DNA from 2 places in the Shewanella sp. KX20019 genome. Region 2 is predicted to be linked to the other one. Evidence: riboswitches for the same ligand, from Rfam matches in the RefSeq annotation. Region 2 holds a riboswitch; the other holds the start of a gene.
The links. A riboswitch is a leader RNA that binds a small molecule or an ion and turns the genes downstream of it on or off. The one in region 2 is predicted to bind thiamine pyrophosphate.

Region 1: linked by a shared signal. The riboswitch ahead of thiC (phosphomethylpyrimidine synthase ThiC) and the one ahead of JK628_RS09970 (TonB-dependent receptor) in region 2 are both predicted to bind thiamine pyrophosphate.

The regions. Positions count from the first base shown of each region.
Region 1 is NZ_CP068437.1:2,869,027-2,873,462, forward strand. It holds gene thiE (thiamine phosphate synthase) at 1-5, opposite strand, end outside; gene thiC (phosphomethylpyrimidine synthase ThiC) at 8-2,032, opposite strand; TPP riboswitch at 2,190-2,288, opposite strand; gene JK628_RS12585 (hypothetical protein) at 2,454-3,413, opposite strand; gene trhA (PAQR family membrane homeostasis protein TrhA) at 3,797-4,436, shown strand, end outside.
Region 2 is NZ_CP068437.1:2,271,876-2,276,311, reverse strand. It holds gene pnuC (nicotinamide riboside transporter PnuC) at 1-106, opposite strand, end outside; gene JK628_RS09975 (hypothetical protein) at 291-551, opposite strand; gene JK628_RS09970 (TonB-dependent receptor) at 618-2,756, opposite strand; TPP riboswitch at 2,808-2,939, opposite strand; gene JK628_RS09965 (YcfL family protein) at 3,061-3,450, opposite strand; gene JK628_RS09960 (PaaI family thioesterase) at 3,501-3,971, opposite strand; gene JK628_RS09955 (PaaI family thioesterase) at 3,964-4,436, opposite strand, start outside.

The DNA of each region.
Region 1 (4,436 bases), 600 kb from region 2:
GCCATGATTACTCCTCTACAGCGGCTTCTTTAGTTTCTGCGCTAGTGTCTGCTTCGTGATAGAGTTCAGCACCTTTGGCTTTAAACTCTGCCGACATTTGTGCCATACCACTGCTGATATCTTTGTCCGACAGCCCAGTCGTTGCAGCTTGACTGCTATAAGCTTGATATTCAGCTGAAGATTTAACTTCAACTCCTTTAGGTTCGACTTCAATCGCTAACGCCAGCTTCTCTTGCGCTGCAGCGTAATCGCGAACCTCTTGGCTGATTTTCATAGAGCAGAATTTTGGACCACACATAGAGCAAAAGTGAGCCACTTTGGCCGACTCTTGCGGCAGTGATTCATCGTGATAAGCGCGGGCAGTTTCAGGATCTAAGCCTAAGTTGTATTGATCTTCCCATCGGAACTCGAAACGTGCTTTTGACAATGCATTATCTCGAATTTGGGCACTTGGATGACCTTTAGCCACATCACCTGCATGCGCCGCGATTTTATAAGCTATTAACCCTTGTTTAACGTCATCTTTATTAGGTAAACCTAGGTGCTCTTTGGGGGTGACATAACACAACATCGCACAACCATACCAGGCAATCATTGCCGCGCCGATCCCAGAGGTAAAATGATCATAGCCCGGTGCAATGTCAGTTGTTTGTGGACCGAGAGTATAAAATGGTGCCTCATCACAAACATCTAACTGCTTGTCCATGTTCTCTTTAATGAGGTTCATTGGAATATGGCCAGGGCCTTCAATGATAGTTTGAACATCATATTGCCAGGCAATTTTAACCAGCTCGCCTAAAGTCTCAAGCTCTGCAAACTGCGCTTCATCATTAGCATCAGCAATCGAGCCTGGACGCATGCCATCGCCTAATGACAAGGATACGTCATAAGCAGCACAGATCTCGCAGATATCTCTGAAGTGTTCATAGAGAAAGTTCTCGGTATGGTGTGACAAACACCATTTAGCCATAATTGAACCACCGCGGGAAACGATGCCCGTTAGGCGTTTGGCGGTCATTGGCACGTAACGCAGTAACACGCCGGCGTGAATAGTGAAGTAATCAACGCCCTGTTCCGCTTGCTCAATCAAGGTATCGCGGAATGTTTCCCAGTTGAGATCTTCAGCAATACCGTTCACTTTTTCAAGTGCCTGGTAGATAGGCACTGTGCCAATAGGCACTGGAGAGTTACGGATGATCCACTCACGAGTTTCGTGAATATAGCGACCAGTAGACAGGTCCATTACCGTATCAGCGCCCCAACGCGTAGACCAAACTAGCTTTTCAACCTCCTCTTCAATAGAAGAAGTCACTGCTGAATTACCAATATTAGCGTTAACTTTTACTAGAAAGTTACGACCAATGATCATCGGTTCAGCTTCAGGGTGATTGATATTGAGAGGAATAATGGCACGACCTCGAGCTATTTCACTGCGAACAAACTCCGCAGTGATGGGCTCACTGATTGAGGCACCAAAACTCTCACCCTTATCTTTTTGGGTCAAAATAGGGTCGGTAACGTCTGCCATCGCCATATTCTCGCGAATAGCGATGTATTCCATTTCAGGGGTGATAATACCCTGACGCGCATAGTGCAATTGAGTCACACGTTTACCCGATTTTGCACGGCGGGGAGGCAATAAGGATTCAAAACGTAAATGGTCTAATCCATCATCGGCCAAGCGTTGCTGGGTAAAACCAGAGCTCACAGCGGATAACTGCTCTGTATCATCACGCTCAGAGATCCAGTTAAGACGGAATTTATCTAAGCCTTTGTGTACATCAATACTGGCGTCGGGATCTGAATATGCTCCAGCACAGTCGTATACTCTGAGCGGCGGGTTAGCCTCATACACAGGGTTGTTCTCATCACCACTGAGCAAAGTATCTGCTTGGTGAATTTGGCGCATACCCACTTTAAGATCTGCACGACTGCCCTGAAGATAGACCTTCTCGGAATTTGGGTGCTGTAACGGTTTTAGGTTATCGATGAACTGTTGAGCCTGAGCTCGGGTTTCGCGGCGTTTCGACATTAGCAAACTCACTATGATAAAAAATGAAGTTGCTTGTCAGGAGAGTTGAGAAATTTAAAGTTGAAAGCCCAAAATGAAACCGCGTAATAACGCAAATTTCAGATGCACTTAACCACCGAAATATGACTGCTTGCTGTTTTAATACAACTTATATAACGCAGTTATTTCGCTTGTTTCCTTCGCAGGTTCTAGCCTGATCAGGTTCAACGGATCCCGAATAAACGGTCTCAGCCATATGGCACTCCGACAAGATGAGCGAGCAGTATAAGCCTATCCCTGACCAAGACACAAGTGTAAATTAATAACGTCCCCCACTACTGGTCAACGTTTAAATCACCTAATAAACATTTGATATTAATAAAGATAATTAGTGATAGCGAGCTGAAATAGAGGCTCTAATGAAAATAAATCATTTAAATAATTATTTTTGTCGAATGCTCATTCTCTTTTCCAATCGAGCTGAGATTGCATCATTAATCGCTTTTTTAACTTTATCGCCACCACAATTAAAGGGGTAACCGATATTCTCCGCATAGGGATTAATTTGCGTTGGTGTCTTAACAATCCGAAAACAGGTATCACCTTGGCGTACGATACGATTTGGGTCAAGACGGTGGTCAGTCGTAGGAATTTTACTGTACTCGTCCACCTCTGGAAATATCAACTCGACCATATCACCATCCATCTCACTTAATGAGCGAGAACCTGTATATTCGTTGGCTTTATCAACAATAAGAGCATCGAGTGCAGCATCATTTTTACGCTGTAGATAGGACTGGGCAAATGCCATGGCATTATTGCTTTTATTAACGAGTACGCTACGCTTGCTCACAACAGTTTCCTGCGCCTCAACAGGCGTGCTGTCATCCACTCTAAGATCTGCAGTTTCCAATGCATCATTTGTTGAAAGCTCTGACTTAAGTGTCTTATTAACTTCAGCCCTTGGCGCTGTAACGACTTCTGTGTCTACAGGTTTGTTTTGCTCAGTTGATGCTCTATTATCTCCTGTCGAGTGATTCTGTGATGCGTCATTACTTTTTGGGGCTTCCGTGTTTTCCATAACCGTCTCTTCTAACGGTATAGGTTGAACATACAGGTATGATTGAATTTTAATTGGGGTAACAGTTGTAACCTTTAACGCTTGCCTAACCCAAAATTGATTAATGATACCGATAAGCACGATATGCAATAAAACAACCAAGAGCAGTGAATAGGCTGTCCGCCAATGACCTGAAGATATTGCACTTTTATCAGAGTTAATCTTGGCTACAGGCTCATTGGCAGGCTCCAGGCTTGTTGAGAAGTTAGGCTCAATGAGTTCTTTCTCACCAACTGCAACAGCGCTAAAAACAGGTACTGCAGATCTGCTCTCTTGTTTCATTCCAATGAATAACTCTATAGTCCATAATGGGCCAACTAATACAATTAGAAGACCATGTTAACGCTAAAAAATAACGTGCAAAACCGTACCAAATTAGCAGTAAAGCACGCAAAATTTCTTCAATGTGCTCCTTTAAATCAAACTTTTCTACAGTGTAAATATGCCATTAAAAAATAACGACTGATACCATTAGAGAACACTTTATTACAAAAGTTCAACATCTGCCGTTGCTGATGGCTTTGTATCACTAATAGCTCAGGATAAAAGCGTGCTATTGTCATAACCGTTTTAAGCGAACACGTGTACGCTAAAAGTATAGCTTTTATCATTAAAGCTGATACACTGCGGTTAATCGTGGTCTAACCAGAAGTCGTTGACGCTCTATGTCTATTCAACAATCAGCCTTACCCCAAGAGTCCCCCGTAGCAGCAAGAGCAGGCTATAGCGTTAAAGAAGAGCTGGCGAACAGCTTGAGCCATGGGCTAGGTGTTTTGGCTGGTGCGATTGGCTTGGTTATGTGTATTGTAAAGGGCTATGAGCAGTTAACCTTTGTTCAAATGGCTGGCGTTGTGGTCTATTGCCTCAGCATTATTTTGTTGTTCCTTTGCTCTACCCTATACCATAGCGCAACAGATAAAGTCTTGAAGCATAAATTAAAAGTAGCAGACCACTGCGCAATCTACCTGTTGATTGCGGGAACCTACACCCCCTTGATGCTCATTAGCTTAGAAGGTGAAATTGGCAATGGAAACGCTAATATTGTACTCATTGCCATTTGGTCATTGGCAATTGGAGGGGTCCTTTTTAAAACTCTGTTCATTAATCGCTTTAAAGTCTTCAGTTTAGCCCTATATTTAGCGATGGGTTGGCTCTGTGTCACCGTAATGAAAGAACTCATTGCAGGAATGTCACCTCTTGGATTCAACCTTTTGATTATAGGCGGATTATTTTACAGTTTAGGCGTCATCTTTTACATTGCTAAACGTATTCCCTATAACCATGCAATCTGGCACCTATTTGTAC
Region 2 (4,436 bases):
AGGCTAGCGCCAGCAATACTGCAACCGCTTCCCAGGCTGTTAAGGCTTGTGCCTCTCCAAACGCTGAAGTAATACTATCCATCAAAGGTAACCACAAATCTGCCATAAAACTCAATCTCTTTATTGACGCTAATAATCATCTGAAGTTAAAAGCAAATAGCCACAAAGTATCTATACCCATCCCACTGATCCCTGCATCTTCAGGTAGGATGGGGATATACAACTCCGTGGCTACTTGTCATTACAGCGGTAGATATCCGCAGTGACTTTAACTATAGACAGTGAGTCGCTTACTCACTGTGGCTTAAGTCGAGTTCACCGCCGATAAACTTAACAACAAATACCGCCTTGCCCCACTTCTCGTGCGCCGCTTCCATCTCAGTTGCCAGCATTGCCATCACCTCAGCATATTCACCGCACACCTGTGTTGCCATGGCGTTAGTCACCCGCTGGATATTGTCATAACTATCAACTCGACCTATAAACCATCTAATAGGATCTAAATAGTTGTCTTGTAGTGGGTAGCAACTAATTTCTGCAGTTAACTTCATTTTCTAACCTCAAGCATTTATTGCTGATAACAATATTAAAATTAATAAGCTTTTTTTAACTAGGATTTACATAAACTTAACGTTTAAGGTAAGTCCTAATTGGCGTGGATCACCATAACGTACATACTGCTTATCTGCCCAGCCTAAATCAGGCTCATTGCCGAAATAGAAACCTCGAACGCCGTATTGTTCATCAAACAGGTTGCGCCCCCACAGGTATGCAGACCACATTTCAGCTTCGTATCCAATCTTGGCATTAAAAATCTGGTAAGCATCAGATTTAGATTCGTTACTGTCAGAGTAATAGAAGTCACTCTTGCCGCTGGCGTTCACGTTTGCAAACCAGCCAGAATCGCTACGGTAAGTGGCACCAACACTAAAGGTAAAGTTCGGTGAATGGGCTAGTTCGCGACCAGAAAGATCGACAATCCCCCCATATTTATCTTCATACTGGTAATCACCGTATTCGGTTTCTAACCAACCTAGACTGGTGTAAAGCTTGAGATTGTCAGTGGCATACCAGTTACCGTCTAGCTCTGCACCGTAGTTTTGAGAGCTACCCGCGTTTTCGGTAAACAGAATGAAGTTACCCTCTTCGCCAGGCACTGTAGATTGTTGTGACGCAGCAACTTGTTGATCTTGTCTATCCATAAAGAATACCGACAGATTAGTGCTTGCTTGGCCATCAAACCAAACCGACTTTAAGCCCACTTCATAGTTATAAAGGATTTCGGTGTCGTACTCTTTTTTATCGGCAAGCTCTACTGGCAGTGACATATTAAAGCCACCCGCTTTATAGCCTCTGGCGACACGGATATACGACTCGTGGTTTTCGCTAAGCGCTTTGCTTAACGCAATATGGCCGCCCCACATAGTTTCACTAGGCTCAAACTCATCGCCAGCGGAATCACTGTATTCGCTATCACGGCGCTCAACACGTAGACCAACCGATAAAGCATAGTTAGCGCCTAAATCAGAGTCCAGTTGGCCAAAGAGTGCATAGTTTTGCGCTTCGTATTCTGCAGTAAGCTGGTTATATGTATCGACGGTCTCATTGTCTTCTTGTAAGTCCATCGCATACACACCGACAAGCCAATCAGTGCTGTCGGCAAAGATACGGCCAGATTCTGTTGAAGCTAATCTAAACTCTTGGGTTATGGTTTGCCTATCGCCTTTCTTGTCCCAGTTATACTCATATTCACATGGGCTGCCGTCGCAATCTCGACTTTCCCAGTAGTCAGGGTTTGCCCAGTCGCCATCATAATTATGACGAGTATTTGAATTTGCAAGCGAGGTTAATGAGGTTAGTTCAACGTTTTCAGCACCAGTATAGGTAAACTTCAATGCGGTACCGTTGGTGGTTTGCTTATCAACACCTGGGGCGTCAGTTAACGTATCGAAGCCGTTATTATCTAATGTCCAAGCATCATAACCATTATCGTAGTCTGCAAATAAGAAGGTCAGATCTATCTCTAGCTCTTCTGTAGCGTACCAACGCAGTTTTGCGCGGCCGGTAAATTCGTCACGGTTATTGGTGTCGCTCTCGCCAAGATAGAGATTATCTCGATAGCCGTCTTGTTGATGTTGCTGCAGTGACACACGATAAAGCAAGTTTCCAGAATCGGTCAGTGGACCGGAGCTAAAGCCGCTGAAGGTCTGCAGGTTATCATCACCTAAGGACACCTCGGCGCCATGTTCAAACACATCGGTTGGATCGTTACTCTTAAGATAGATAAGGCCCGCTAATGCATTAGCACCGTAGCGGGTGCCTTGTGGTCCGCGTAATACTTCAACTTGTTGTAGATCGTACATGCTGGAAGCCATGCCTAAACCTGATAAATCAATATCATCAACAATAAAACCGACAGAGGAGTTAGGTGCGCCTTGATACTCCTCTTGCTCGCCAACACCACGAATTTGAAAGTATTTAGGTCTTGAGCTACCGCCAGACCAGTTGAAGTTTGCAATTGAGTTTAAGAGATCTTCAAAGTGCTGCGCACCTTGATCCTCTATTTGCTGTTGATCAATGACTGTGACACTCGATGGCATCTTTTCTAACGATGTACCACGAAAATCAGACGTCACAACCATGACTTCCATCTCATCAACAGGCGTCTCAGATTCTGTATTAGCAAAGGTTGGTGATGACACTAGCGCTGCCATGACGGCAACCGCAACAGGAGAATAAACTTTTAGATTTAACATAGGACCTCAAATTATAATTTTGAGATCCGGCAACATAAAGAAGCGATCGGGAAATGAATTGTGGCCCATTCCTACGCCGGTATAAGCCGGATCAGGTTCAAAGGGTTCGTTTTTCAACATCTCAGTTAAAGTCTAAAAAATCCAACTTTCGGTTTATAGACTTTAACACCCCTTGGCGCGGCCGATTATACATGAGTTTTACAAAGCGATGACACACTTCTTGCTATTACTGAACGTTACGCATAAAAAAACGCCAACATTGCTGACGTTTTAATAACAAATACTGAATCTCAGCCTCTACTGCTTAATTCGAGAAAGCTTTTCTTACATATAGCTCAAAACGCGTTGCATTGACATTAGGCGCTACGGCGGAGACTTGCAGTTGCTGCTTACCGTGCAATTTGACTGACTTCCAGCTAACGCCTTCATCATCAATAGTCATGCCACTGGTATCAAACCAAGTAAATTTATACTGTAAGCGCAAGTCAGTCGACACCTTACTGATAATCGTGCCTGTGCCCTGTAAAAACCCACCTTCAGGGCGTGCCATTACACTTTGAACCTCGACCTCTTTTGCAAAGCTATTATTATCAATACGTACTTCACCTTTGGATCCCGCCATTAGGCCGGCGGTGTGTGGTGCACAAGCCGCTAAAATAAGCGCCGTAAATAAACCTAAAATCAATTTCTTCATTTTGTTCCCTAGAATAAAATCATTCGGTGTTGTTACAAGGATAATCCAAATTAGTCGATTAAGAAATGAGCTCTGGCCGTGGCAATCAAGTGTTTTCGATTAGTCTGCCAGCAATTAATGCTCACATTTGCCACTCGTCGACCTTGACGGGTTATCTTACATTCAGCAAAGCTGTCTTTATGGTAGCCAGCTCTGAGGTAATCAATTGAAAAATCTACGATTTTCGGAACTTTAGTCGCTTGCATAAACACCATTAACTGCACAATGGCTGACATTTCCATAAAGCCTGCGATGACACCACCGTGTAGCGCCGGCAGCACAGGGTTACCGATATTGTCATCTTTTGCTGGTAATTTAAACACCAGTTCGTCACCAAAACGTTCGACCCCCATACCAATAAACTTGGCGTAAGGAACATGTTCGAGTAAGTGACCAAAATCATTAAGTTCCGTTGCTTTTCGAACAATACTTTTTACATCTAGTTTTGCAGCATCACACTCTAAAGGATTAGGGTTAGTCATGGCGCGGCTCCCCCATCAATGCTTGTCTAAACTCTTCACCCACCATCTCCGGACTAATTCGCATAAAAGAGCCAACCGCGTGTGCAATGGGATCGTCTATTGAATCTTGGTAGGCAATAGCGCGAGTAAACGCTACGCTTGATGACAACTTATAGCACTGCGCAAAACCATAAACAGGCTTAAAGGGTTCAGCAGGTTTCATATAATCAACACGCAAATCAAGCGTTGGTGAGATCTCTAAAGCTTGATACTTATCAAAAATAGAACATACCACTGCGCAGCCACTGGCTGTATCCATTAATGTCGTTATGACACCACCGTGAATAACACCAGTGTCTGGATAACCAACAAGTTGAGTATCGTAAGGCAGTTCAATGAGGACGTGTTTAGCACAGCCCTCGAGCACCTTTAACTTTAACCTTTGGCATTGAGTAAGTTGCGCAACAAATCGACTTGCCATTTCCG